DNA from 2 places in the Secundilactobacillus sp. MJ173 genome. Region 1 is predicted to be linked to the other one. Evidence: a T-box and tRNA genes for the amino acid it is inferred to sense, from the RefSeq annotation. Region 1 holds a T-box; the other holds one or more tRNA genes.
What was found. The T-box of region 1 lies ahead of leuS (leucine--tRNA ligase). A T-box ahead of a tRNA ligase gene usually reads a tRNA of that ligase, here a tRNA-Leu.
Positions count from the first base shown of each region.

Region 2: it has a tRNA-Leu gene. The T-box ahead of leuS (leucine--tRNA ligase) is inferred to sense a tRNA for this amino acid. The anticodon was not compared.

Region 1 is NZ_BAAKGN010000019.1:140,875-155,857, reverse strand. Features, by position in the region: gene AC6H04_RS03050 (MDR family MFS transporter) at 1-719, shown strand, start outside; gene AC6H04_RS03045 (DUF960 domain-containing protein) at 781-1,086, shown strand; gene mnmM (tRNA 5-(aminomethyl)-2-thiouridylate-methyltransferase MnmM) at 1,314-1,880, opposite strand; T-box leader at 2,070-2,273, shown strand; gene leuS (leucine--tRNA ligase) at 2,343-4,766, shown strand; gene purE (5-(carboxyamino)imidazole ribonucleotide mutase) at 5,038-5,523, shown strand; gene purK (5-(carboxyamino)imidazole ribonucleotide synthase) at 5,507-6,628, shown strand; gene purC (phosphoribosylaminoimidazolesuccinocarboxamide synthase) at 6,649-7,359, shown strand; gene purS (phosphoribosylformylglycinamidine synthase subunit PurS) at 7,371-7,628, shown strand; gene purQ (phosphoribosylformylglycinamidine synthase subunit PurQ) at 7,625-8,299, shown strand; gene purL (phosphoribosylformylglycinamidine synthase subunit PurL) at 8,306-10,525, shown strand; gene purF (amidophosphoribosyltransferase) at 10,510-11,967, shown strand; gene purM (phosphoribosylformylglycinamidine cyclo-ligase) at 11,964-13,001, shown strand; gene purN (phosphoribosylglycinamide formyltransferase) at 12,973-13,563, shown strand; gene purH (bifunctional phosphoribosylaminoimidazolecarboxamide formyltransferase/IMP cyclohydrolase) at 13,565-14,983, shown strand, end outside.
Region 2 is NZ_BAAKGN010000057.1:3,894-18,876, forward strand. Features, by position in the region: gene proC (pyrroline-5-carboxylate reductase) at 172-969, shown strand; gene nagA (N-acetylglucosamine-6-phosphate deacetylase) at 1,117-2,262, shown strand; gene AC6H04_RS08330 (GntR family transcriptional regulator) at 2,288-2,989, shown strand; gene AC6H04_RS08335 (WecB/TagA/CpsF family glycosyltransferase) at 3,046-3,780, opposite strand; gene AC6H04_RS08340 (nicotinate phosphoribosyltransferase) at 3,899-5,371, shown strand; gene nadE (NAD(+) synthase) at 5,384-6,208, shown strand; gene AC6H04_RS08350 (cation-translocating P-type ATPase) at 6,362-9,013, shown strand; gene AC6H04_RS08355 (hypothetical protein) at 9,025-9,459, shown strand; gene AC6H04_RS08360 (Tex family protein) at 9,579-11,744, shown strand; gene AC6H04_RS08365 (SprT family protein) at 11,737-12,198, shown strand; gene thrB (homoserine kinase) at 12,312-13,193, shown strand; tRNA gene AC6H04_RS08375 (tRNA-Leu) at 13,260-13,344, shown strand; gene AC6H04_RS08380 (HAD family hydrolase) at 13,428-14,054, shown strand; gene AC6H04_RS08385 (PTS sugar transporter subunit IIA) at 14,167-14,577, shown strand; gene AC6H04_RS08390 (PTS sugar transporter subunit IIB) at 14,583-14,983, shown strand, end outside.

The DNA.
Region 1 (14,983 bases):
ATCCCATTATTCCACTCAAACTATTTAAAATTCGTACCTTTGTGACCCAAAATTTGGTGGCAGCGCTGATCAGTGGTTTTTTGATGGGCTTTGAAGTTTATTTACCGACTTGGACCCAAGGATTACTGGGATTACCGGCATCACTAGCAGGTTTTGCGATAACACCTAGTTCGTTGATGTGGATCGTCGGCTCGTTTATTGCTGGGAAACTGCTGGTAAACCGTTCGCCGAAACAAATTATCAACTTTAGCTTGACCTTCATCTTAGTAGGTGGCCTGGCCATGGCATTCGCACCCCAAGAAACTCCCTTTTGGTGTTTCTTTGTGATTGCGGCCATTTGCGGAACCGGTTTTGGGATTACAATTACCACTACAACGGTAACGGTCCAAAACCAGGTGCCCAAAGAAGACGTTGGCGTGGCCACATCGTTGAATACTTTGTCTCGGACATTAGGTCAAACGCTGATGATTTCCGTCTTTGGGATTATTATGAACGTTAAGATGGCTAACGGTGTTGCCGCACATAAAGGCACTGATCTTGACATGATGAATCGGCTGATCAATCCGCAAACGGCTAAGACGTTAAGCAGTACCTTACTCAAACCGTTACGTCAAATACTTTATAGCGGATTACACTGGATCTTCATCGTGGCACTTGGACTTGTGATTTTAAGCTATCTGATCAATCAGTTGGATCGTCTCAACAAGCCTGAAGCCTGATATTTTTGGCTAAATGAAGTATACTTGATGCTAGAAATAAACAGAAAGTGAGACGATCTCCGTGTTTGAAAACAATCGTCCTAGATACGCTAGTTTTGGTATTGTGAATACCTTACCTGGTGAAATTATTGATCAAGTTTGGTACATCATTGATCATAATTTACAAGGCATGTTTCAATTGAATGAAATTATCGGCTTCAACTTAACGAACCACAATAATCACCTCACCTTTGACTTTTTACAGCAAGATGCCGTTGTAGCCAGCTTTGATACGCCATTTCCGTATGCAGAAAGCTTTCCTGCTTCGTTGTGGGTGTACGATGATGGTAGCAGCCAAATTGTGATGTTGCCTAAGGAAGAAGTGTAGACTAAAAGTGTGTGACACGACTTGGTAGGTTCTAGGGTTTAACCCAAATAATGCGTATTTCGGTGTGAACTTTGCTGGAATACGCATTATTTTTGGGTTAAATGGCCGGAATCTGAGTTGTGGAGCATTAGAGTATTAAATAAAAGTAAATTTTTAAGTGGTCTTTCAGTTAAGGAACCAGATGAAATTTTTATATAGACTTGTGTCATGACCTCACTTAGACTTTATCACCGTTTTTGAATCGCCAGTAAAAAAGGCGGTTGATGAATCTGATTAATGAAACCGTACTGTAGGACTGCGTATTCTTTCTGATTCAGTTCTTTGACGTGATTGAGCACCATTTCCTTTTCTTGCTCACCACCAGGATGGCCATAATAAACGACTAATGCAACGATGCCACCACGTCGCAGGTGAGTTAAACAAGTTGTCAGTGCCTTCAAGGTGGTATCGCCATGAGTAATGACAGCTTTATTGCTGCCAGGCAAATAGCCTAAATTAAAAATAGCAGCGCTGATTTGCTGTTCCGGGTCCAAATACTGATTCAGGTGTTCGTGACCATCGTGAATCAGCTGTACCCGTTGTGTCATTCCTGTCAGTGTCAACTGTGTCGCCGTTTTATCTAGGGCTTGTTGCTGAACGTCGAAGCCCAACACGTGGCCGGTATTGCCGACTAGACTGGCTAGAAAAAGCGTATCGTTGCCGTTACCCACGGTGGCATCAACAACGGTATCGCCCTTGACGATAACTGGTTTTAAAAGAGTGTGACTGTAATTAACTGCGGGTTCAAGATTCATATTAGCTGTTCCTTTCATAGTTTGGATAATTTTATTATAGACGTTTAATCTAAACTATGCAGGAGGTCACTAATGATGGATAGGTAATTGACTTTACGTAACCCATCAGTGACTAATCATTCAGCGTTCTTCTTGAATGCCCTTGCTTCTCATACCTAAATTTGGTACTATGAAACCACTGAACAAAAATTAAAGACTGATGAGGACTATTAGGTGTGTGACGCTGTTCAGAAAGCGGATGGTTGTTGCGAATTCGTCGGCTGCACACCGAACTCGTCTCTGAGTTTTTCAACTGAACTAAAGTAAGTTGAGACGTGATTTTCGCGTTACGAAATAATGAGAGCCCGTATTTACGGGAATGTTAGGTGGTACCGCGGAAATTCCGTCCTACAAGAAACGTTGTTTTCTTGTAGGCTTTTTTAGTTTTCAGCTTGTCCGACATGAGAAAGGGAGCGTATTTGTTTGGCTTACAATCACAGTATTATTGAACGAAAATGGCAGCATTATTGGAAAGAGCATAAAACTTTTAAAACTTATGATGAACAATCAAAGCCGAAGTTTTACGCGCTTGATATGTTTCCGTATCCATCAGGGCAGGGACTTCATGTGGGTCACCCTGAAGGTTACACAGCAACTGATATTATTTCCCGAATGAAGCGGATGCAGGGTTACAATGTTTTGCATCCAATGGGCTGGGATGCTTTCGGTTTACCTGCAGAACAATATGCTTTGAAGACGGGCCACAACCCTAAAGATTTCACCGCACAAAACATTAAGACCTTTAAGCGTCAGATTCGGTCATTAGGTTTTTCATATGACTGGGATCGCGAGATTAATACCACTGATCCTGCTTACTACAAGTGGACCCAATGGATCTTTGAACAATTGTACAAACATGGACTCGCATACGAAGATAAGATCATGGTTAACTGGGCACCCGATTTCATGGGTGGTACCGTGGTTGCTAACGAAGAAGTTATCGATGGTAAAACGGAACGTGGCGGTTACCCAGTTTATCGGGTACCAATGCGTCAGTGGGTTTTGCGGATCACGAAGTATGCTGATCGCTTGATTGATGATTTGGATGATATTGACTGGCCAGAAAGTATTAAGGAACAACAACGTAACTGGATCGGTCGTTCTGAAGGGGCCAGCATCTTCTTTAAAATTGCTGGTGCAGAAGACAAGTCGGTAGAAGTGTACACCACTCGTCCAGATACGTTATTTGGTGCCTCGTATATGGTTTTAGCACCAGAACACGACCTGGTTGATCAAATTACCACACCAGAACAAGCTGCGGATGTAGCGGCTTACAAGAAAGAAATCGAAAGTCGTTCTGATTTGGAACGGACTGATTTAAACAAGAACAAGACTGGTGTTTTCACTGGAGCATACGGTATTAACCCAATCAACGGTGAAAAATTACCAATCTGGATTGGTGACTATGTGTTGGCTTCGTACGGAACTGGTGCAATCATGGCCGTTCCTGCACATGATGATCGTGACTATGAGTTTGCTAAGAAATTCCACTTGCCAATTAAACCGGTTATTGAAGGTGGCAATGTCGAGGAAGCTGCTTATACCGAAGATGGTAAGCACATCAATTCAGGTTTCCTAAATGGGATGGATAAGAAGACGGCGATCAAGGCTGCTATCGATTGGCTCGAGGAACACGATGCCGGCAAGAAGAAGGTTAACTACCGGTTGCGTGACTGGATCTTCTCTCGTCAACGTTACTGGGGTGAACCAATTCCAGTAATTCACTGGGAAGATGGCGAAACGACTTTGGTTCCGGAAGACGAATTACCATTGCGTCTGCCTGCTACCAAGCAACTAGAACCTTCTGGGACTGGTGAAAGTCCATTGGCTAACCTGGATGACTGGGTGAATGTGGTGGATGAGAATGGCCGTAAGGGGAAGCGTGAAACCAATACCATGCCGCAATGGGCTGGGAGTTCATGGTACTTCTTGCGATACATCGATCCGCATAATGATAAGATGATTGCCGATCCTGAAAAGCTGAAGTATTGGTTGCCTGTTGACCTTTACATTGGTGGAGCTGAACATGCTGTGCTGCATTTGCTGTATGCCCGGTTCTGGCACAAGTTCCTGTATGATATCGGTGTTGTGCCTACCAAGGAACCATTCTTGAAGTTGGTTAACCAAGGGATGATTCTTGGGACAAACCACGAAAAGATGTCTAAGTCTAAGGGTAACGTGATTAATCCTGACGAAATCGTGGATAAATACGGTGCTGATACGCTGCGGGTCTACGAGATGTTTATGGGACCACTAGAAGGTTCTAAGCCTTGGAGTACTGAAGGAATTGCTGGTGCTTATCGTTGGCTTGACCGTGTATGGCGGTTGATCATTGACGACAATAACCATTTGCGTGACCGGGTCACTACTATCAACGACGGTAAGCTTGATCTGATCTACAATCAGACTGTTAAGACGGTTACAGAAGATATGGCTGCACTTCGGTTTAACGTGGCTATTTCTCAGATGATGGTCTTCGTTAATGAAGCGTATAAGGCTGATAGTCTGCCATTGGTTTACATGGAAGGCTTAGTAAAGATGCTGGCACCGATCGCACCACACATCACTGAAGAACTGTGGTCATTGATGGGGCACGATAAGACCATTACCTACGCAAAATGGCCAACTTATGACGAATCTAAGTTGGTTGTGGATAGTCTTGAATTAGCTGTCCAAGTTAACGGTAAGGTTCGTGGTCACGTCACTGTCGCAACCGACGCTGATGAGGACACAGTTAAGAGTGCCGCTTTAGCTGAAGAATCTGTTAAGAGTTTTACGGATGGTCATGACATTAAAAAAGTAATCGTTGTGCCAAAGAAGATCGTTAACATCGTGGTTGGAAAATAATCACGGTTTGATCCGTTAAAATTAAATCACCAAAGGACCTGATTAATTGCCAATAGTTGGCAGTTAATCAGGTTTTTTTGTGCTTTCAATTTTGAGGGTGATCAATTAAGAAGCATCACTGGAATTTTCTTAAAAATAAGGGCATGAATCATTCATAAAACGATTTAAACACGAACATTGAATATACAAGTGATGTAATAGTTCGATTTTTGTGTTGACAGTTGTCCAAACAGTTGGTACTCTATGGGTATCAAAGGCAAAGGAGATTTTGATAATGCAAGTTGCACTTGTAATGGGATCTATTTCCGATTGGCCACACGTTAAAGCTACGGCTGATCTGCTCAGCGAGTTACACATTAGTTACGACAGCCACGTGATATCCGCTCACCGGATGCCACGTGAACTGCAACATTTTGGAGAAACAGCAAAAGACGAACATTACCAAGTGATCATTGCTGCCGCTGGTGGTGCAGCGCACTTGCCGGGAATGCTGGCAGCTAATACCACGTTACCGGTCATTGGGATTCCAATTCAATCTAAGGCGCTAAACGGCATGGATTCGTTGCTTTCAATTGTTCAAATGCCTTCAGGCGTGCCGGTTGCCACAGTGGCTATTGGTAGTGCCGGTGCTAAAAATGCAGCTTTGTTAGCGGCTGAGATTATTGCGCTGCAAGATGCTGATGTTGAGGCTCAGTTGCAAGCGTTTCGAACTCGCCAAACAAAGGAGGCTACTGAAAGTAATGACCAATTACAGTAGTCCGATTTTACCACCATCGACGATTGGCATTATTGGCGGCGGCCAGCTTGGCCAGATGATGGCGTTATCGGCTAAAGCAATGGGGTATAAAGTTGGCGTCCTTGACCCAACTGATCATGCGCCTGCAGGTCAGGTAGCCGATTTTCAAATCGTTGCTGAATACGATGATTTAAAAGCATTAACGCAACTTGCAACGCAAAGCGATGTTTTAACCTATGAATTCGAAAACGTGGATCAGACCGCGTTAAAACAAGTTGAAAACCTAACTCGAATTCCTCAGGGAATTGAGCTATTAACAATCACCAGCCACCGTCTACGAGAGAAAACGTTTTGTCGGCAACATGGACTACCGGTTACACCCTTCGCATCGGTGAAATCGATGGCAGATCTGCAGGCAGCGATTCAAAAAATTGGTCAGCCGGGCCTGTTGAAAACGGTTGAAGGTGGCTACGATGGTCACGGCCAGTTTGATATTAACGAACAGACGGATTGGCAATTGATTGAAGACGAAATTGAACAAACTGAGTGGATCTACGAACTGAAACAAGACTTTGTCCGCGAATTATCAGTGATGGTCACTAGGGACGGACAAAATCAAGTGATTACTTTTCCGGTGAGTGAAAACCGGCACCAGCACCATATTCTGCACACCAGTATCATTCCAGCTCAAACGACTGATACCGTGAAGAGTAAGGCGCAACACATTGCCATTCAAACAGCGGAAGCACTGAACTTACGAGGCGTGCTCGGTATTGAACTGTTCGAATTAGCTTCGGGTGAGTTAATGATCAACGAATTGGCCCCACGACCCCATAACTCCGGACATTATTCGATTGAGGCCTGCAATATTTCTCAGTTTGATGCTCATATTCGTAGTATTTGCGGGTTAGCAATCCCGCCGATTCGGCAGTTTGAACCCGCTGTCATGGTTAACCTGTTGGGTGACAACTTACTGGCAGCTCGTAGTGACTGGCCGACACATCCTGAATGGCACCTGCACGACTATGGCAAAGCCGAAGTGCGAGACCGCCGCAAGATGGGGCATATTACGGTCACGGGACCGTCAATCGAGTCATTGTTAGCATCTGTGAGTCAGTTTAGATAATCAGAAAGGATCTGGAAAGATTGGCAACTTTGATTAATGAAGGTAAAGCAAAACAGTTATTTACAACGGATGACCCTAATGTGATTCAAGTACATTACATGAACCAGGCAACGGCATTGAACGGCAAACGCAAAGAACATATCGATGACAAGGGTGAGGTTAACAATCAAATCGATAGTCTAATTTTTGAATACTTAAACCATCTTGGCATCTCCACTCATTTTATTAAGCGTCTGTCGGCTAGTGATCAACTGGTTAAAAAAATGAAGATGATTCCATTAGAAGTCGTTGTTAGAAATTACGCTTCTGGTAGTTTTCAACGGAAATTCGATACCGAATACCTGCAAGCATTTGAGCAGCCAGTACAGGAGTTTTATTACAAGAGTGACCGGCTGGATGATCCTTTCATTAACGATTCACAAATCCACGCATTAAAGATTGCCACGCCAGAACAAGTAAGTACCATGCGTGATCAGGTTTTTAAAATCAATCAGGCCTTGATTAAGTTGTTTGCTGCATCAGGGATTACCTTAGTTGATTTTAAAGTTGAATTTGGTTTCGATGCTGACAACAACTTGATCCTAGGCGACGAAATTTCACCAGATTCATGCCGGTTAGTTGATGCAACTACCCATGAATCGTTGGATAAAGACGTCTTTAGAAAACATACCGGTGATGTGATGGATGGCTATCGTACCGTTCTATCCCGTCTAGAAGCTACAGCCAAATAGGAGGTTGAAACATGTTCTTAGCCCAAGTTCACGTGACCTACAAGCCCTCAATCTTAGATCCGCAAGCCGTTGCAATTAAAGATGCCATGCACCGTTTGGCGTTTGATCAGGTGACAGCGGTTCGACAAGGAAAATATTTTGAAATTACGTTGGATGTCTCCACAGCGGATGAAGCCGAAAAGCAAATTGAAGCAATCTGTGACCAACTGTTAGCTAATCCGAATATGGAAACCTACCGTTACGATATAAAGGAGCTGGCTAATCAATGATGAAATTTGCAGTGGTGAGTTTTCCAGGTTCTAATTGTGATGAAGATCTGTATTATGCCATTACCGATGATTTAAACGAGGCTGCAACCATTGTGCCGCATACGACCACTGATTTATCAGGATTCGACGTGGTTTTGATTCCTGGTGGTTTTTCCTACGGTGACTATTTACGGGGCGGAGCCATTGCCAAGTTTGCACCAGTGATGTCAGCCGTTAAGGCCTTTGCACAGGCTGGTAAACCCGTATTAGGAATTTGCAATGGTTTCCAGATTCTGACCGAGGCTGGTTTGTTACCGGGGACGTTACAGCATAATCGGCAAATGCAATTTATCTGTGAACCCGAACCTTTACGAGTTGAGAACAATCGGACAATGTTTACGTCCGCTTTTCAGGACCAGCAGCCAATTACGTTGCCGATTGCCCATGGTGAAGGTAACTACTACTGCGATGATGCAACTTTAGCTAAACTACGTGAAAACCATCAAATTGCGTTCACGTATCAAAATAATCCCAACGGTAGTGTATCAGACATTGCCGGTATTACTAACGAAGCCGGTAACGTACTGGGCATGATGCCTCACCCAGAAAGGGCAGTCGAAGACATTCAGGGCGGCACGGACGGTCTATTAGTATTTAAATCACTTGTACAAGCTCATTTAAGGACGGTGTAAGAGGGTATGCAGCAACTAAAAACGGAACTAACGCCAGAAGAAATTCGTGAACAAAAACCCTATGAAGCTTGGGGATTATCAGAACAGGAATACGATTATATTGCCCAAAAATTAATTGGTCGTCTACCCAATTATACTGAAACGGGTTTATTCGCGGTTATGTGGAGTGAACACTGCTCATACAAGAATTCCAAGCCAATCCTGCGAAAGTTTTGGAATGATGGTTCACGGGTGATTCAAGGCCCAGGTGAAGGTGCTGGTGTTTTGGATATCGGTGATGGTCAAGCAGTGGTGTTCAAGGCAGAAAGCCATAATCATCCCAGTTTCGTAGAACCATTTGAAGGTGCTGCAACCGGTGTTGGCGGTATTATCCGTGACATTTTTTCCATGGGTGCCAAACCCATCGCTTCATTAGATAGTCTTCGATTTGGTGAGCTGGATAATCCTAAGAATCGTTATTTAGTAAACGAAATTGTTGCCGGCATTGCCGCTTATGGTAACTGTATTGGGATTCCGACTGTCGGTGGTGAAATCGGTTTTGACACGGTTTATGATGGTAATCCGCTAGTGAACGTCATGTGTGTTGGTTTAATGGATCAAGCAGATTTGAAACAAGGTCGTGCTAAGGGAACTGGCAACGCAATCATCTATGTGGGGGCCAAGACTGGTCGTGATGGAATTCATGGTGCCACTTTTGCCTCTAATGAATTTAGTGAAGAAAAAGAGGCGGACCGTTCAGCCGTTCAAGTCGGTGATCCCTTTATGGAAAAACTGCTGACGGATGCCTGCCTGGAAATTATTCATGATCACGCCGAAATTTTGATGGGTATTCAAGATATGGGTGCCGCAGGTCTGGTGTCATCCTCAGCTGAAATGGCATCCAAAGCTAAAAGTGGTGTCACCATGAACTTAGATTTGGTTCCCCAACGTGAACCGGGGATGAGTGCTTACGAAATTATGTTGTCAGAATCCCAAGAACGGATGCTGCTGTGTGTTAAGAAGGGTGAAGAACAAACTGTTTTAGATATTTTCGCCCGATATGATTTAGATGCTGTGGTGGTAGGCCACGTTACCGATGACCGACAATATCGGCTTTATCAGCACGGTCAGTTAGTGACTGATGTTCCGGTAACCAGTTTGGTCGACGACGTTGTGGAACATGAACAGCCAAGTCGTAAACCAGCACGGTTGAAAAACAGTCAGCCAGCTCAAACGCCAACGATTAAAGATCCGGCTGAGACGTTGAAAGCCTTACTGGCTCAGCCAACCATCGCCTCTAAGAAAGCCGTGTATAAACAGTACGATTCACAGGTTCAAGCGAATACTGCAGTCACGCCTGGCAGCGATGCAGCGGTAGTTAGAGTGCGTCATACCAAGAAAGCTTTAGCCATGACGACGGATTGCAACGCACGCTATATTTACCTTGATCCCTTTGTTGGCGGTCAAATTGCGGTTAGTGAAGCAGCTCGTAACATTGTTGCCAGCGGTGGTGTTCCAATTGGCATTACAGACTGTTTGAACTTTGGTAGCCCGGATGATCCAGAGAGCTACTGGGAACTGGATCAATCAGTTCAAGGAATTGCTCAGGCTTGTGAAAGATTTGATACCCCCGTTATTTCTGGGAACGTGTCGATGTATAACGAAACCGATGGGCATTCAATCTATCCAACCCCAATGATTGGCATGGTTGGACTTATCGAAGACACTGATTACATTACCACCCAGTCGTTTAAAAAGGCCGGTGATGCCGTTTATCTCGTTGGTGAGACTGGCGATGATTTTGCTGGCTCGGAACTTCAGAAGTTGCAGGGTCAGGTTCCACCAACTGGCACATTGGACTTTGATCTGGACGTTGAAGCGGCTAATCAGCAATTGATTCAAAAAGTGATTAGGGAAAACCTGCTCAAGAGTGCTCACGATTTAAGCGAGGGCGGTTTAGGTGTTGCACTGGCAGAAGGGTTATTCGATTCTAGTTTAGGCTTTGAAGGTCAAACCAGTTTAACTAATGTACAACTATTCAGCGAAACCCAGTCACGCTTTATTGTCAGCGTAGACGCAGAAAACCAAGCCAAGTTTGAAGCATTGGCAGGCAACCAAGCAGTTTTACTGGGGCACACCACTGATCAAGATCAAGTGAGTCTCACGACTGCCGATGGCAAATTGAAAGCAAGCTGTGCTGATCTTAAAGCTACTTTCGGAGGTGCTCTGGGATGCCTAATGAAGTAAAAGGACTTAACGAAGAGTGTGGCCTGTTTGGCATCTGGGGACGTGACGGTGCGGCTCAGTTAACCTATGATGGTCTGCATAGTCTTCAGCACCGCGGCCAAGAAGGGGCTGGCATTGTGAGTAATCAGGATGGCAAGTTTCACCGTCAACGTGGCTTAGGCCTATTAGCCGAGGTTTTCTCCGATCCTCAGAAAATGACTTCTTTGCCCGGTAACGCTGCGATTGGTCACGTTCGATACGCAACCGCAGGCAATCACGGTATTGCAAACATCCAGCCGATGTATTTTGACCATCCGGCTGAAGGACAGTTTGCCCTGGCTCACAACGGTAATTTAACCAATGCAACGCAATTACGTCACGATTTGAAGCAAAAGGGTGTCCAGTTTCAAGCAACTTCTGATAGTGAACTGCTAGGTGAATTGATCCAAACGAGCCCCCAAAAGACGTTTGTTGAACAGCTAAAAGCATCTTTGAATCAACTTCGGGGTGGTTTTGCCTACTTATTAATGACTCCCGAAATGATGGTGGCCGCTCTAGATCCCAATGGGTTCCGGCCGTTAGTGATCGGTAAAATGGATGATGGTGCCATCGTCATTTGCAGTGAAACTTGTGCGTTAGACCAAGTTGGCGCTACGTTTGTACGGGACGTTGAGCCTGGCGAAGTTATCATTGTGACGGATGAGGGCATGACCATCGATCATTTTACAACTGATACGCATTTGTCGATTTGTTCAATGGAATATATTTACTTTGCACGCCCTGATTCAGTGATTCGTGGGATTAGTGTTCATGAAGCTCGTAAACGAATGGGCGCAGCCATTGCTAAAGAAGCACCGGTCAAAGCTGACGTGGTTATCGGTGTACCCAATTCATCACTGTCAGCGGCAATTGGTTACGCGCAAGCCAGTGGCATTCATTACGACATGGGCATGATCAAGAACCAGTACGTTGCCCGAACGTTTATTGAACCCACGCAAGCCAAACGGGTCCGTGGCGTCAGTATGAAATTATCAGTCGTGAAGTCAGTGGTGGCAGGTAAGGATATTGTGCTAGTGGATGATTCAATTGTTCGTGGCACAACCAGTGGCTACATTGTTGGTTTGCTTAAGCGAGCAGGGGCCAAATCAGTTCACGTGCGAATTGCTTCTCCAGTGCTGAAGTTCCCTTGTTATTATGGTATTGATATTCAAACGACTAAAGAGTTGATTGGGGCTAATCATTCCGTACCAGAAATTTGCCAGATGATTGGAGCAGACTCTCTGGCATACTTGAGTGTTGATGGGTTAGTTAAGTCAATTGGCGACTTGAATGATCAACCCAATCACGGTTTATGCACGGCTTACTTTGACGGTAAGTATCCCACCCCGCTTTACGATTATCAGGCTGGCTTTGATGCTGAAGTTGCACGTCTAGGATTATATGAAGGAGCGAATAAACGTTGACTAGTCAATACGAACAAGCAGGAGTGAATATCCACGCTGGTGAGGAAGCAGTTCGTGATATCAAGACCATCGTTAGTCAGACGCACGATGCTAATGTCCTTGGCGGTTTAGGCGGCTTTGGTGCTGAATACGAATTGACTTCAGAGGTGAGTCAGCTCAAACAGCCCGTGCTGATTTCTGGTACGGACGGTGTTGGCACTAAGTTATTGCTGGCCATTGAAGCCAATCAGCACGCTACGATTGGTATCGATCTCGTGGCAATGTGTGCTAATGATGTGCTGGCACAGGGTGCTAAACCCTTATTCTTTCTAGACTACATCGGCTTAGGAGAACTAGAGCCTGACAAGGTGATGACAATTGTTAAGGGTATCGCTGAAGGGTGTCAGCAGGCCGGCTTGTCGTTAATTGGCGGCGAAATGGCAGAAATGCCAGGCATTTATCGCTCAGCGGATTATGATTTGAGTGGCTTTGCGGTTGGTATCGCTGATAAAGCCCGTTTGCTTGGTTCGATGAATGTGCAAGAAGGCGATGTACTCATTGGTTTGGAATCAAGTGGGGTTCATTCTAATGGCTTTTCACTGGTTCGTAAAATTATTCAAGACGCGGATTTGGATTTAAACCAGGTTTATCCTGGCTTGAAACGGTCACTGATTGACGAATTGTTGACCCCCACAAAACTCTACTATCACCAAGTTTATCCCTTGATTCAGACTGGTAGTCTGCATGCCATGGCACACATTACCGGCGGGGGATTGGCGGATAACCTTGGCCGCATGATTCCGGCTGAATTAACGGCTTTGATTGATCCTAGCAGCTGGCAGACACCAGCAATTTTCAACGTGTTACAAAACGCTGGTGAAGTGGCTACGGCGGAGATGCGGCAGGTCTTCAATATGGGAATTGGCATGGTTTTGGTGGTTTCACCCGCAAAGATTGACGAAGTGACATCAGTTTTAGACGAACAACAAACGGCATACCAAACGATTGGTAAGGTGGTGAAGCGACGTGAACAACCAGTCCAGTATCAAGAGTGAAGCTCGGATTGCCATCTTTGCTTCTGGCAACGGAACAAATTTTGAGGCGTTAGTTAACGCTGATTTACCAGCAAAAATCTGTGTTTTAGTTTGTGATCAACCGGATGTACCGGTGATTCAGCGAGCAAAGAATCATCAAATTCCGGTGATTTTATCATTGCCTAAGAAGGGTGTTAATAAATCGTCAAGGGAACAAGCTTTATTGCAGGATCTAGCACCGTATCATATCACTGGTTTGGTATTGGCCGGTTACATGCGCATCGTTGGGCCAACCTTGCTTAACGCGTTTCCACGACGAATCATCAACATTCACCCAGCGTTGCTGCCGTCATTTCCAGGTCGGCACGGTATTGAAGATGCGTACGACGCCGGCGTTAAAGTAACCGGTGTGACGATTCACTATGTGGATGGTGGCGTAGACACAGGTGAGATTATTGCCCAGGAGGCAGTTTCTCGAACTGATCAGGATACGCTGGCGACTTTAGAAGCGAAGATTCATGCTGTTGAACATCAGTTATACCCACAAACGGTACGTCAATTAATTGAAAAAGGAGTGCTTTAATTTGGCTAAATTAGCATTATTGAGTGTGTCTGATAAAACTGGCATCGTAGAATTTGGTTCAGAACTGACTAAGCGCGGTTATGAACTTATCTCTACGGGCGGAACCTTAAAAACGTTGGTTGACGGTGGTGTTGAAGCGACCGCCGTTGAGGACGTGACGGGTTTTCCGGAAATGCTGGATGGACGGGTAAAAACGCTGCATCCACGGATTCACGCAGGGATTTTAGCGAAACGGGACAATCCTCAGCACATGGCTAAATTAAAGGAAAACGGCATTGAACCAATCGATCTCATTTGTGTCAACTTATATCCTTTTAAAGAGACGATTCAAAAAGACGGTGTGACGGATGCCGAAGCCATCGAACAAATCGACATTGGCGGGCCATCGATGCTCCGAGCCGCGGCTAAGAACTTTCAAGATGTGACGGTCATTACGGACCAAGCTGATTATTCAGAATTTTTGGAACGGTTTGATACCGATCAGTTAGACAAAAATTATCGCCGGCATTTAGCAGCTAAGGTCTTTCGCCAAACGGCAGCTTATGACGCTCTGATTGCTAAGTATATGACGGAAGAACCATTCCCAGATAAACTGACCGTTACCTACGAAAAAGTTGAAGATATGCGCTATGGCGAAAACAGCCATCAAGCAGCTGCTTATTATAAAGAACCGATTCCAGCTAGTTATTCACTGGCTAATGCCAAACAGCTTCATGGTAAGGCGCTCTCGTACAATAATACCCGTGATGCTGACGCTGCCTTACGGATCATTGCTGATTTCGACAAGCCTGCTGTGGTTGCCTTAAAGCATATGAATCCTTGTGGTATTGGGGTAAGCGATAACCTGCTGACTGCCTGGGACTTAGCTTATGAGTCTGATCCAATTTCCATTTTTGGCGGCATTATTGCCTTGAACCGCAAAGTGGATTTGGCAACGGCTGAAAAAATGCACGCTTTATTCCTAGAAATTATTATTGCACCAGCTTTTGATGATGACGCATATGCAGTGTTAGCAAAGAAGAAGAACTTACGGATTCTGACTTTGGACTTCGGTAAGATGAATCCTAAGCAAAAAGACATTGTTACTGTGATGGGTGGTGCGCTCTATCAGGACGCGGACACCGTTCATGAAACGGTTGATGACTTTAAAGTGGTTTCTAAAACCCAGCCAACCGAGGCGCAATTAAAAGCGTTGGAATTTGGTCAAACGGTGGTTAAACACGTGAAGAGTAACGCTATTGTGGTGACTACTGCCAATCAAACTTTGGGCGTTGGTGCCGGTCAAATGAACCGGATTGACTCCTTAAAAATTGCGGTGGACAAAGCGGAAGAAAAGGCTGGTTACGATGAAGCAGTTGTGGCTTCAGACGCCTTTTTCCCCATGGATGATTGTGTTGAATACGCCGCAAAACATGGGATC
Region 2 (14,983 bases), on a different contig from region 1:
TGAACGTTCCCATCAGTCTTTTGGCTGGTGGGCTTTTTTTAAATTTTTGTTGAATGTGAATTGGAATGATGGCCATGATTAGATTGTAGAAAGACTGTGGCACAAGGTAATCTTTGATATAATGTATTTAATATCTTAACTGTAAAATCAAGACGTTTAGGAGTGATACTTATGAAAATAGGCTTCATTGGTGTCGGCGGTATGGCACAAGCGATTATAACGGGGTTGCTTAAGCAAACGAAACTTTCATCAGAAGATATTTTGGTTCATAGTGCGCATGCTTCAACTTATGAAAAAGTTGCCAAACAGACAGGTGTGGTAGCAAAAGCAAGTAACTCTGATGTTGCCAAGGATAGCGATTTCGTTGTGTTGGCCGTTACGCCTAACGTTGCCACTTCAGTGGTTCAGGAAATTCGCGATCAGCTTGACCCTAAAAACACAACGCTAATTTCCATCGTTGCGGGTTTATCACTAGAACGGCTGGAAGAATTAGCGGGTTACGACTTACCAATTTTGCGGACATTGCCTAACTTGAATGTTGCCATTGGCGCCGGAATGACGGCGATTCATGCTAACGAAAATTTGACTGGTGAAACAAAGGAAAAAGCAATTGGATTGTTTGATCAGATCGGGAGTACGGTGACTTTACCGGAAACTGATTTTGCGACTTTTTCAGCGTTAGCTGGTTCGAGTCCGGCTTACGTCTATTTCTTCATCGACAGTTTAAGTCGAGCTGGTGTCAAGCATGGTTTAACTAAAGCAGCTGCGACTAAAATTGCTGCACAGGCTGTGATGGGATCTGCAGAGATGGTGTTGAATTCTGATGAAAATCCCTTTGGGCTTATTGACCAAGTTTCATCACCAGGCGGTAGTACGGTGGCAGGTTTACTGGCTATGGAAGAAGCCGGTTTTATGACTGCTGTAGTTAAGGGTATTGATGCCACTATTGAGCGTAATAACGCTGAATAAGTCTTTTATGCTATATAGGGTTGTTGCTATGGTTAAGATGACTTCTGCAAACACCGATACAACAGGCTTGCAAAATGGTCTATACCAGTATATAATAAACCCGTAAACTTAATCGAGTAGATGAGAGTTGATTAGGAGGAAGAGTTTATGAGTATCGTGTTGAAACACGCGACAATTTATACTGGTGAAGATGTCATTACGGATGGTTATATTCGGTTCAACAAAACAATTGAGGCTGTTGGTCAGATGGTTGACTATCGTGCACAACCAGAAGATGAAGTTAAATTTGTCAATGGCAAAGTAATCGTTCCTGGTTTTATTGATGTCCACACTCATGGTGGGTATGGTTTCGATTCCATGGATGGTGATGCTGATCAGATCAACCAAATGGTTAATCACATGGTTAAAGAGGGAATCACAACCGTTTTCCCAACAACCATGACGCAGTCCAACGATAATATTGCTCACGCGATGACGGGTATTAAAGAAGCAGCTAAGGTCAATCCAGTCATTAAGGGAGTTCATCTTGAAGGACCTTTCATTGCCGCTATTTATAAAGGTGCTCAACCTGAAAAGTACATCAAGGATCCTGATGTTTCTCTCCTAGATCACTGGAACGAACTCTCAGGTGGGTTAGTTAAACTCATTACTTATGCACCTGAAGATGACGGTGCAAGGGTCTTTGAAGATTATTGTTTAGCTCATCATATTGTACCTTCAGTGGGGCACAGTAACGCCACACGGGCACAAATGTTAGCAAGCCGAGCGACTCATGTGACCCACTTGTATAACGCCCAGCGTGAATTTAAGCATCGTGAACCCGGTGTTACTGGTCATGCCATGCTTGAAGATAATATGTATGCTGAACTGATTTGTGACGGGTTCCACATCGTACCAGATATGATTAAACTTGCTTATGAACAAAAAGGACCACATCGCATTGAATTAGTGACTGATTCGATGCGTGCTAAAGGTATGCCTGAGGGCATTAGCGAACTTGGCGGTCAAAAAGTCATTGTTAAAGATAAGCAAGCCCGCCTTGAAACGGGTAACTTAGCTGGTTCTGTATTGCGTTACGATGATGCTTTTCGCAACGTGATTTCCTTTACTGGCTGCACAATTGAAGATGCGGTCCAAATGGCCTCTGTTAACCAGGCTGAAGAGTTTGGTCTAACTCAAAAAGGTAAACTTTTACCTGGGTTAGATGCCGACATGAACATTTTTGATCGCGCACTTAATTTACAAACAACCTACAGTTATGGCCGCGAATTTAACGCGGATCAAGCTGATTAGTTAGGTAAGAAAGGTCGTAAATTTTATGGGATCACCTGTATATATTCAAATTCATAATGAAATCAAGAAAGCAATTGAGGCCGGCAAGTGGTCTGTTGGTGATCGTATTCCATCAGAACGTGAGCTAGCCGTTCAATTCCATGTCAGCCGAATGACACTTCGACAAGCGATTCAAACGTTGGTTGAAGAGGGCATTTTGGAGCGCTTTGTTGGTTCCGGTACTTTCGTAGCTAATCAGAAAGTACAAGAAAAAATGTCAGGGGTCACTGGATTTACTGATCTAATGCTTGCCCAAGGTAAAAAGCCGTCTAGTAAGACTATTTCCTACCATGTGATGAGTCCGTCATTAAGTGAAAGTGAGAAGCTAAAGCTTAAGGATGATACACAGGTTTTACGAATGGAACGTGTCCGTTATGGCGATGATGTGCCAATCAGTTTTGAGGTAGCAACCATTCCATTAGAAATTGTGGAAGGACTCTCCAAGCAAGAGGTTTCTGAGTCTCTTTACCGAACTTTGGAAACCAAGAAGGGGTTAATTCCAGGCCATGCTAAACAAATGGTTTCGGCCTCATCTGCTTCAGAAAGAATTGCAGAATACTTGGATATCAAGCGTGGTGATGCTATCTTGCGGTTACGTCAAATTTCGTATTTACAAGACGGTCGACCATTCGAATATGTTAGGACTCAGTACGTGGGTGAACGATTCGAATTTGTGCTGGAAAAATAAAGAAGAACCTAGAAGCGATCTGTTGATCAACTCCTAGGTTCTTTTCGTACACGATTCTATTTGTTATTTCGGGCAGATTGTTTGACCGTTTTAAGGTACCGGGGCAGAACCATCATACGTTTTAAACGAGTTGGCTCAGTGAGCAGCCGGTAAAACCACTCGAGATGATGATTTTGGAAAAATTTAGGTGCTCGCTTAGTATGGCCGCTAAGAACGTCAAAACTACCCCCAACACCCATCCAGAGGCCGTTATTCTGATGACGATAATCGGCAATCAACTGTTCTTGCTTTGGAAAACCGACTGCTAGGAATACCATGTCTGGCTGAGTTTTGGCAATATCCTGAGCAATGGGGCCGAAATTATCGAAGTAGCCGTCGTGAATACCTACGATATCAAGCTTCGGGTAGCGGTTTGTGACAACCGTTTTTACATCAGTGATAACTTCAGGTTTTGCACCGATCAAATACACTGATTTATGGTGCTCATTTCCCCATTGTAGTAGGTCAAGCATCGTATCATAGCCAGTAATGCGTTCAGCCATTGGGGTGCCAAGAATAGCAGCTCCCTTTAAGATACCAATGCCATCCGGAGTGATATAGTCGGCATTATTTAGAATCTGCTGATAATTAGGATCATTTCTGGCATACATGACAATTTCTGGATTAGCCGTCACAACAAACGTATTTTCACGTTTATCGATACGTGATTCAATTGTGGTTAAGAAAGCTGCTTGGGTCGCATTGATAAAGGGAACGTTGAGAACACTGACTAGTGGGAATTCTTTTGACATAATAACCATCCATTCTAGAAATAATGTAAATCATCTCGGTTTAACTGACGATAATTCGGATTAATGATAGAATAGTTCTCATAACCAGAAATATCAAACACTTAAAGGAGTTACAACCATGGCAAAGCAGTATCCAGACGATAGCACAACGTTGCATACGGATGCGTATGAATTAAGCATGATTCAAACTTATTTTGAGGAAGGAATTCAAAATAAGCAAGCCATTTTCGAAGTTTACTTTCGTGACATGCCTTTTAAAAACGGTTTTGCCGTTTTTGCTGGATTGGAACACATCATCCATTATATCGAAAATTTACACTTTTCAAAAACAGATATCGAATACTTAAAAGAAGCAACTGATTATTCGCCTGAATTAATTCAGTATTTAACTGATTTCAAGTTTAAAGGGACAGTTCGTTCCGCTGCGGAAGGCGAGCTCGTTTACAGCAACGAACCAATGCTGCAAGTAGAAGGGCCATTGGCGGATTGTCAACTGATTGAAACAGCGGTATTAAATATTGTGAACTACCAGACACTCATTGCCACTAAAGCTGCTAGAATTCGTTCAGTTGCTGGTAACGACGGTATCATGGAATTTGGTTCACGGCGAGCACAGGAATTTGACGCCGCAATTTGGGGCACCCGTGCTGCATACATTGGTGGCTTTGATGCCACATCCAACGTTCGCGCTGGAAAGATATTTGGCATTCCACTTAGCGGGACTCATGCGCATTCACTGGTGCAAACCTACGGAAACGATTACGATGCTTTTCGTGCCTATGCAGAGACACACACAGACTGTGTGTTCTTAGTGGATACTTACGATACTATTAAGAGCGGGGTACCGAGCGCTATTCGAGTCGCTAATGAAATGGGAGATAAAATTAATTTCTTAGGTGTCCGGATTGATTCTGGCGACATGGCTTACCTTTCGAAGCGGGTGCGCGAACAATTAGATGAAGCCGGATATCCGGAAGCTAAGATTTATGCCTCTAACGACTTAGATGAAAAGACCATTATGTCGCTGAAGATGCAACGGGCTAAGATCGATGTTTGGGGAGTTGGTACAAAGTTAATCACTGCCTTTGATCAGCCCGCGCTAGGTGCCGTTTACAAAATGGTCTCTATTGAGCGAGACGGTAAGATGGAAGATACGATCAAGCTGTCTAACAATGTTGAGAAGGTTTCCACACCTGGACCTAAACAAGTCTGGCGGATCACCAAAAAGGACAGTGGTAAGTCTGAAGGGGATTACATTGCACTTTCTAGTGAAGACCCCCGGCAGCAAGATGAGTTGTACATGTTCCATCCTAATTACACCTACATCAATAAAACGGTCACTGACTTTGATGCCCGTCCAATCTTACAGACGATTTACGATAAAGGGCGATTAGTTTATCAGCAGCCAGAGTTGGTTGATATTAAGCGTCGTTGTTCAGAAAGTTTGGAAAATCTTTGGCCAGAATACAAACGGGATTTAAACCCACAAAAGTATCCAGTTGATCTGTCTCAAAAATTATGGGACAACAAGATGAATTTAATTAAAAAAGTTCACGAATATGTCAAAAAAATTGATTATGATAATAAGTAAGAGGATGAAGAGATGAGAGAATTACAGCAACAAATTATTTCCGCGTTAAAGGTACAACCGCAAATTGATCCAGAAACAGAAATTCGGCGCAGCGTTGATTTTTTAAAGGCTTACTTGCAAAAGACGGGGTTAAAGACGTTGGTGTTAGGCATTTCCGGCGGTCAAGATTCAACTTTAGCTGGTAAGTTATCAGAAATGGCAGCTACCGAACTGCGTGAAGAAACTCAGGATGACAGTTATCAATTTATTGCGGTTCGTTTGCCATATGGCACTCAAGCAGATGAGTCTGACGCAATGGATGCGATTGATTTTATGCAAGCTGATCGAGTTGACCGGGTCGATATCAAAGCTGCAACGGATGCAACAGTCGCTGCGGTTCAGGCAAATCAGGAGCAAATTTCTGATTTTAACAAGGGTAATATTAAAGCGCGTCAACGGATGATCGCTCAGTTTACCATTGCTGGTGCGAATCAGGGTGCCGTAGTGGGCACTGACCATGCCGCTGAAGCAGTAACGGGCTTTTACACTAAGTTTGGTGATGGTGCTGCTGATATCACGCCAATCTGGCGCTTAAACAAGCGTCAGGGTAAGCAACTTCTAGAAGTACTTCATGCACCCAAACACCTGTATACTAAGGTCCCTACAGCGGATCTTGAAGAGGAACGACCATCATTGCCCGACGAAGTGGCATTAGGTGTTCACTATGATGAGATTGATGATTATCTGGAAGGCAAACCCGTTTCGGATAAAGCAGCGGAAACGATTGAAAGCTGGTATTTAAAAACCCAGCATAAGCGTCACTTACCTGTGACAGTCTTCGATACTTTTTGGAAATAAACAACTTGTAACTGCGTGATACGATGAGGGAGTAATCGGCAGAATCTTCTGTGGCCAAACCGTCAGCAAGGGGCAACTAGCTCCCGGGAGGGCCTTAATCGATGAGACTTATAACGAAAATAACAGGTTTCATAAATGACAGGAGGATTTTAGATGAAGGACAGACCTTGGTACCAGCAGACAACGGATGAGTTGTTCTCAAATTTAGGGACACAAGAACAAGGACTTACAGAAGGTGCCGTTAAAGAACGGCGGGAAAAATATGGCGAAAATAAGTTAGCTGCCAAAAAGCAAACTACACTTCTGCAAAAATTTATTGCTCAGTTTAAAGATTTCATGATCATTGTATTGATTGTTGCTGCGCTGGTCGCCGGAGCAACTGGTGAAGTGGCTGATGCACTGATCATTTTTGCAGTCGTTATCTTAAACGCTGTTTTTGGTGTCTTTCAGGAATCAAAAGCGGAAGATGCCATCAATTCGTTACGTGAAATGGCTGCGCCAGTGGCACACGTGGAACGTCACGGACAAGTCATTACTGTCAAAAGTGATGAGCTGGTTCCCGGTGATATCGTGCACCTAGAGGCCGGCGATATTGTACCAGCTGATATTCGCTTATTGACAGCAAATGTGATGAAGGTCGAAGAAGCTGCCTTAACCGGAGAGTCCGTTCCGGTGAACAAAACCAGTGATGTGTTGGATGAAGATAATCTGGCGTTAGGTGACCGTGATAACATGGTCTACATGACAGCGAATATCACGACTGGTCGAGGAACAGGGATCGTTGTGGCCACCGGTATGCAGACCGAAGTAGGTCAAATTGCTGGCATGATCGAAGAAACTAAAGAGACGAAAACACCGTTACAAGAAAACCTGAATCAGTTAGGAAAATGGTTGACCATCTTAATTTTGGCAATCGCTGTGTTGGTTTTTGTGATTGGTATGGTACGTGGGGAAGAAACCCTGGTTAATATGCTGCTGACAGCCATTTCCTTGGCCGTAGCAGCGATTCCGGAGGGGATGCCAGCTATTGTGACGATCACCTTGGCGCTGGGCACACAACGGATGGCAAAGCGGCATGCGCTGATTCGTAAACTACCTGCCGTGGAAACACTTGGTAGTACAGATATTATTGCATCAGATAAAACCGGTACCCTGACCCAAAATAAGATGACGGTTGAACAGTTATATGAAAATGGTCAGCTGGTGGATGCTAAACAGCAGAAGGTGGATTTAACGGACCCACTGTCGTTAGCAATGATGTTAAACAACGATAGTAAATTTACCGATGACGGCCTTGCGGGCGATCCAACAGAGACGGCCTTGATTCAGTATTATTTGGACCAAGATGAGCCAGCTTCTGCAACTATTAGTAGCAATAAACGAATTGCTGAGATTCCCTTTGATTCTGAACGGAAATTAATGTCAACGTTTAATGAGGATCAGGATGGTAAGGTGACACAGTACACTAAAGGTGCACCGGATCAGTTGTTAAAACGAGTTGATCGCATATTGCTGGACGGTAAAGTTCGCAATATAACTGATACTGATAAACAACAGATCATGGCAACTAACCACCAGTTGGCAACTCAGGCTTTACGGGTTTTAGCCTTTGCCTATAACGATGTCGAAGCAGTGCCTACTGATTTAACCAGTGAGACTGCTGAACAGCATTTAATTTTCATCGGTTTAATCGCCATGATTGATCCTGAACGTCCGGAAGTGGCTCAAGCGGTTGTTGAAGCTCATGAAGCTGGGATTCGGCCAATCATGATTACTGGTGACCACCGAGATACTGCCACAGCCATTGCAAAGCGGTTAGGCATTTTTGTTGAAACTCAAGGTGATGATCAAGTAATTACCGGTGCCGAACTGGATAAACTTAGCGATGATCAGTTCAATCAAACGGTAGACCAGTATTCAGTCTACGCACGAGTCGCACCAGAACATAAGGTGCGAATCGTGAATGCTTGGCAAAAGCGTGGTAAAGTGGTGGCAATGACAGGTGATGGCGTGAACGATGCACCAGCATTGAAGGCTGCTGATATTGGTGTTGGTATGGGAATTACGGGTACGGAAGTTTCTAAGGGTGCCAGTGACATGGTATTGGCAGATGATAACTTCTCCACCATTGTGGTTGCGGTAGAAGAGGGACGTAAGGTCTTTGCTAACATTCAAAAAGCGCTGCAGTACCTCTTATCAGCAAACATTGGCGAAGTGCTGACCCTGTTTGTAATGACCTTGTTAGGTTGGCAAATTTTGGCTCCAGTGCAGATTCTATGGATTAACTTAGTGACGGATACTTTTCCAGCAATTGCCCTTGGTTTGGAACCAGCAGAACCTAATATCATGAAGCGCAAGCCAAGGGGACGGTCATCGAACTTCTTTTCTGGCGGCGTATTCGGCAATGTCATCTATCAAGGATTACTAGAAGGCTTGATCACACTTGGTGTCTATGGCCTTTCTATAAAGTTCCCGGTTCATGCCAGCACACAATTAGCTCATGCAGACGCGCTAACGATGGCGTTTGCGACTTTAGGAATGATTCAGTTGTTCCATGCTTTTAACTCTAAGTCGATTCACGACTCTATTTTTAAAGTTGGTTTGTTCAAGAACCGTTCTCTGAACTGGGCGATTTTGACGGCGTTCTTATTATTAGCGGTTACGATTGTTGTGCCAGGGTTTAATACCATTTTCCATTTGACTGAGTTGAATGGATTGCAGTGGGGAATTGTCTTTGGTGCTGGTATCTTGATGATTGTGATTGTTGAAATCGTTAAAGTAGTACAGCGACGGTTTGGAAAATAGGAGGAATTTTTATGAAGCCAAAAACGATGGCAAGTTATTTACCTGCTCTAAGTAAAGTTATTGAAGACACTGAAAAAACGGGATCGGAAATGAACCCGGATTTTGAGAAGTTGCGCCAAGCAATTGATGATGAAAAAGTTGCTGATTTAGGTACGGAAACACTAACGGCGATTAAAGCAACTTTTCAAAAGGGAACGGATGCTTACACCGAGAACTTGAATCGATTACAGCAGGCTTCAGTACCCGTTCGGATTCTAGGGAAGCACAAGCAACTAGTAGCTGCCTATCGGAACTATGCACAGGCTTGCCAAGCAATGGTTGATGCTATTGATCCTGATGATCAAAAGGTCAACGTTGAAGCTTTCAATGATTCTGAGCATGAACAAGAAAATATGATGGAAAAAATTACTTCAGCAGCGCAACGTATTATGTCACTGGTGATGTAAAAAAAGTTTGAAAATAGAGCGGGTAATCATCAGTGAGATGATTGCTTGCTCTATTTTTGTACGTAGGTAGGAGTGCCTGCATGGTATAATAAACACACTACACGTAAGGATGTTGAAGAATGGAAACTGAAACGTTAAAACTGATTAAACAGGCATTACCTGCCTATAAAAGTCACCAAATTGATGTGACGTTAGACTTATTAAACGATCATAATACGGTACCTTTTATTGCCCGCTACCGTAAAGAAATGACGGGAAATCTTGACGAAGTTGAAATTCGAGAGATTCAGGATGAAGCTAATCGCATCAGCAAGTTGCAGCAACGGAAGCAAGAAGTACTGAATCAAATTTCTGAACAAGAAAAATTAACTCCTAAACTGTCTGCTGCCATTAAAGCGGCTACTCAATTGCAGCAGGTCGAGGATTTGTATCTGCCTTACAAGCAAAAACGTCGAACCAAGGCCACAATCGCCAAGGATGCCGGCTTGTATCCACTGGCGCAGTGGGTACTGCAGTTTAAACGCGATCCTATTGAGCCGGTGGCAAAGAGGTATATTAACGATCAGGTACCGGATATTAGCAGTGTACTGGAAGGTGTTAATGAGATTCTGGCAGAAGCTATTGGTGAGCGAGCTGAATTTCGTGAATGGGTTCGGCGCTATACTCAACGAAACGGTATTCTGACCAGTAAATTAAAGCGTAATGGGCAGGAGAAGGATGAAGATCAGGTTTATAAAATCTACTATGATTTTCAATCAACTATCAAAAAGTTGAGTCCATACCAGACTTTGGCCATCAATCGTGGCGAAAAGGCAGGTGTATTGACCGTTAAGATCAACGTTGATGAACCAGCTATTGACCGCTATTTAAAATTTCAGTTGATTGGTCGTCATCAAGGCCCAGCCGTTGCCATCGTTGAAGCAGCCTATCAAGATGCCTATAAGCGCTTTATTGGCCCAGCCATTGAGCGAGAGTTGAGACGATTATTGACCGAAACTGCTCAGGCACACGCCATTCAGGTGTTCGGTAATAATCTGTATCACCTTTTGATGCAGGCACCCCTAAAAAAACACGTCGTTATGGGATTTGATCCGGCGTATAGAACTGGCTGTAAACTGGCTATTATGGATGGCAATGGGAAATACTTAGCTAAGCAGGTCATTTATCCGCATAAACCTGCTTCACCTACGAAACGGCAGCAAGCAATGCCAGCATTTATTAAATTATTGAATGATTACCAAGTTGATATGATTGCCATTGGTAATGGTACTGCAAGTCGGGAATCCGAACAGTTTGTGGCAGATGCCATTAAACAGATTGATCGAGATGTCAGGTATACGATTGTCAACGAGGCGGGCGCTTCAGTTTATTCAGCAAGTGCAGTCGCTCGGGCAGAATTTCCCGATTTTAATGTTGAAGAACGCTCCGCCGTTAGCATCGGTCGGCGACTCCAGGATCCGTTGGCTGAATTAGTGAAAATTGACCCTAAATCAATCGGTGTTGGTCAATATCAGCACGATGTTCCTGAAAGCGGCCTAGACGAGCAACTTGAACGTGTGATTGAAACAGCTGTTAATCAAGTTGGTGTTGACTTAAATCGCGCTAGTATTGAGTTATTAGAGCATATTTCAGGACTTTCAAAGCAAACGGCAAGCAATATCGTAGCTTATCGGGAAGAAAATGGCAGTTTTAACAGTCGTCCAGAACTGAAGAAAGTGCCACGTCTCGGACCTAAAGCTTACGAGCAGTCGGTTGGTTTTTTAAGAATCGTTAATGGCAAAAACGTGCTGGACAACACCGATATTCATCCAGAGAGTTATCCGATTGCCAAACGGGTGTTAACGCATTTAGGCTTAAAATTAAATCAGGTTGGTACGCCAGCGGTTGCTTCTGCACTGGAAAATAGTGATGCAAATACTTTAAGTGATCAGTTAGGTGTGGGCAAAGAGACGCTTCAGGATATTCTAAAAAGCTTACAGCAGCCAGGACGTGATCGGCGTGATGAGATGCCAGCACCGATTTTAAGGACCGACGTTTTGCAAATGAGTGATTTAAAGCCGGGTATGAAGTTGGAAGGCACCGTTAGAAACGTGGTGGATTTTGGTGTTTTTGTTGATATCGGCGTTAAACAAGATGGTTTAGTACACGTTTCACATCTGTCAAAATCCTATGTTAGCGATCCAACAACCGTTGCATCTGTGGGAGATATTGTAACTGTCTGGGTACTGGAAGTTGATGAACAACGACACCGGATTCAGCTAAGCATGGTGGCACCAGATGACTGATCAGGAATTGCAACAGCTAGTTGAACGAATTTCGCTTCAATCATTCGGAAAGCCATTTAGGCATCAAGCCGTTTTTAATCAACGTCTTAAAACAACGGGTGGCAGATATCATTTACAGGATCATCATATTGATATCAATCCGCGGATGCTGACGATGTTTGGTGAAGCTACGCTAGAAGGTGTCATCAAACATGAATTAGTCCATTATCATCTGCATATGGCTGGTCAATCTGGTCAACACCGTACTAAAGCATTCAAGCAGTTATTACAAGCTGTAGGTGGCTTGCGGTATGCGCCTCGTCAACCACGGCAGAGTAAACCCACTAGATACCTTGTTTATCGCTGTGAAAAGTGCGGGTTGCTCTACCAACGAAAACGGCAGATCAATACACAAAAATTTGTTTGCGGCAAGTGTCGTGGTAAATTGATTTTTCAAAAAAGTATCGTTCAGTAACTACAGGAAAATTAGTTTAACAGGATTGAAATTTAAATTGATGTCCTTGATAATAGTGAATGAAAACCGAGAGCGTGTTAACACGTTCCATGTCAGCATTGGAGGATGAGTTTATGGGTAAAATTGTGATTCGAGTACCAGCAACATCGGCTAATTTAGGACCAGGATTTGATTCTATTGGGGTTGCGCTGCATTTATACCTCACAGTGATTGTGGAAGAAAAAACCGAACAATGGCGGGTAAACCACGCTTTGGGCCCTGACGTACCAACGGATGATCAAAATTTAATCGTTCAATCTGCTTTGAAGGTGAATCCCAAACTTCAACCGCATCAACTGACGGTTATGTCTGATATTCCAGTGGCTCGGGGATTGGGAAGTTCTTCTACTGCAGTGGTCGCCGGAGTTAAAATTGCGAACGAATTAGGCAAAATGGATCTTTCGTTGGCTGATCAAGTGACGATTGCTGCCAAGATAGAAGGACATCCAGACAATGCTGCGCCAGCCTTATTGGGCGATGTGACCATTTCTGATTTTGATGGTGAAAGTGCAACCAGTGTTAAGCTGGCGATGCCAGAGGGGCTAAAGATGCTGGCATTCATCAAAAACCAGCCGTTATTGACTGCCGATAGTCGAAACGTTTTATCCGATCAGTTACCGCGTAAACAGGCAGTAATTGGCAGCAGTGTTGCAAATGTGATGGTGGCTGGCTTAGCCACTAAAAATTGGGAATTAGTTAGTCACATGATGGAACGTGATCAATTTCATGAAATTGCTCGGACAAAACTGGTTCCGGAATTACCTATGATTCGCGAAACTGCCCATCAGCTTGGCATCTATGGTACTTATCTAAGTGGTGCTGGGCCAACGATTGGGACCTTTGCTAAAGAACCGCAGCTGATCGTTTTACGCCAGAAATTAATGGATAAGGATGTTCGTGGAAGCTTGCGTATTTTTGATATTGATCGTCAAGGCGCAACGGTAAATGCGGAGTAAATATAACTATTTTACAAATAACCATTGAAAACAAGTTATAATTCTGGTATATTATTTCTTGTTGATGCGGCCATGGCGGAACTGGCAGACGCGCAAGATTAAGGATCTTGTCGGGGTTTTCCCGGTGGAGGTTCGAGTCCTCTTGGCCGCATACGTAAACTCGGAATGTTTGACCAGTTTTGGTTGAATATTCCGAGTTTTTTTGATTGAAAATTTTTTCGGAGGTTTTGGGTAATGAAAAACTTTATTTTTGACGTAGATGGTACCTTGCTTGATACTGAAGCGATGTACATGAAAGCACTAGACAAGGTCCTTCGTCAGCACCAAATTAAGCATCCGTACAGTGAGTTAGCACAGACGTTTGGAATTACTAGCCTTGATGCTTTAAAACACCTTAAAGTGCCCGCAGACTTGATTCAGCCAATCCTGAACGAATGGGCCCAGGCCATTCCTGAGTTTCAACCGCTAGTTCACGTCTATGACGGTATTGAGAAAATGTTGGCAGATTTGAAAGCACAGCCCACAACGCAACTGGCAATTATGACTTCCAAGCAGACATTTGAGTTTAAGCGGGACGTTACGCCACTTGGTTTAGACAAATATTTTAGCCAGTTTGTTTTCTTTGAAGATGCTAAAAGGGGCAAACCAGCGCCAGATCCGATTTTAGTGGCCATGGATCGACTGAATGCCAAGCCTGAAGAAACCATTTATATTGGCGATACTAAGTTTGATGGTCAAGCTGCTCATGCCGCTGGAATCAAATTTGGTTTAGTGGCCTGGGGAGATGGTCAGACATCAACTGTCGATGGTGCCGATTATACGTTTACTACTCCTGAGGAACTACTCGCCTTGGCGCACTAATTTGTAAATGCATCAGGGCATGAATTGGGTCAGTGTGCTATGATTAGACCAACTGCAGTAAGTTATGGATGTAGGAATTAATTTTTTTGTTTAATGATGAGGAGGCAATGTCGTGATTGCCATTGTGATTGCTAGCCACGGTAATTTTGCCAAGGGACTTTTACAGTCTGCAACGATGATTTTTGGGAAACAGACTAACGTTGCGACCGTGACTTTTGAGGAACAGGAAACGTCAGATGATTTGATCATCAAATTTCAAACCGCACTAAGTAAATTTGATTCGGCCGATGCCGTGTTATTTCTAGTTGATTTATGGGGTGGTTCGCCGTTTACGGTTGCCTCTCAATTTGTGAGTCGGCAACCTGAACAGATGGCGATGATCACGGGGGTTAACTTACCAATCGTGATGGATGCTTTTACCATTCGGGATCAACCGTTAGATAAAGTAGTTGACCATCTGGAAAAAAGCGGTCAGAAGGGTATTCGGTGTTTTGAACCGGAAACAGGTCACAAAGGGGCTTAAACACTATGACAATGGATATCAAGTTTGCACGTATTGGTAGTCGGCTGTTACCTAGTCAAGTTGCAAGCGACTGGGTGAAGGCCACCGCGACTAATCGAATTTTAGTTGTTTCAAACCGGGTGGCTCAAAATCATTTACGACAGACGCTGATTTTGCAGTCTGCGCCAGCAGGGATTGAAGCTAATGTGCTCACTTTAAAAAAGATGTTAGCCATTTATCAGGATTCGCGATTTAACGGTTTCCGGCCGATACTACTGACAGAAACCGCCAAAGATATGGCGAAGCTGGTAAAGGGTGGTATTGATTTGAGTGAGATTGGTATTAACCTAGGGATACTTGCTTATCAAGATGGCATGAAAATGCTGCTGGATAGTGTGGCTGTAGACAAAAATGAAGCCGAAGCATT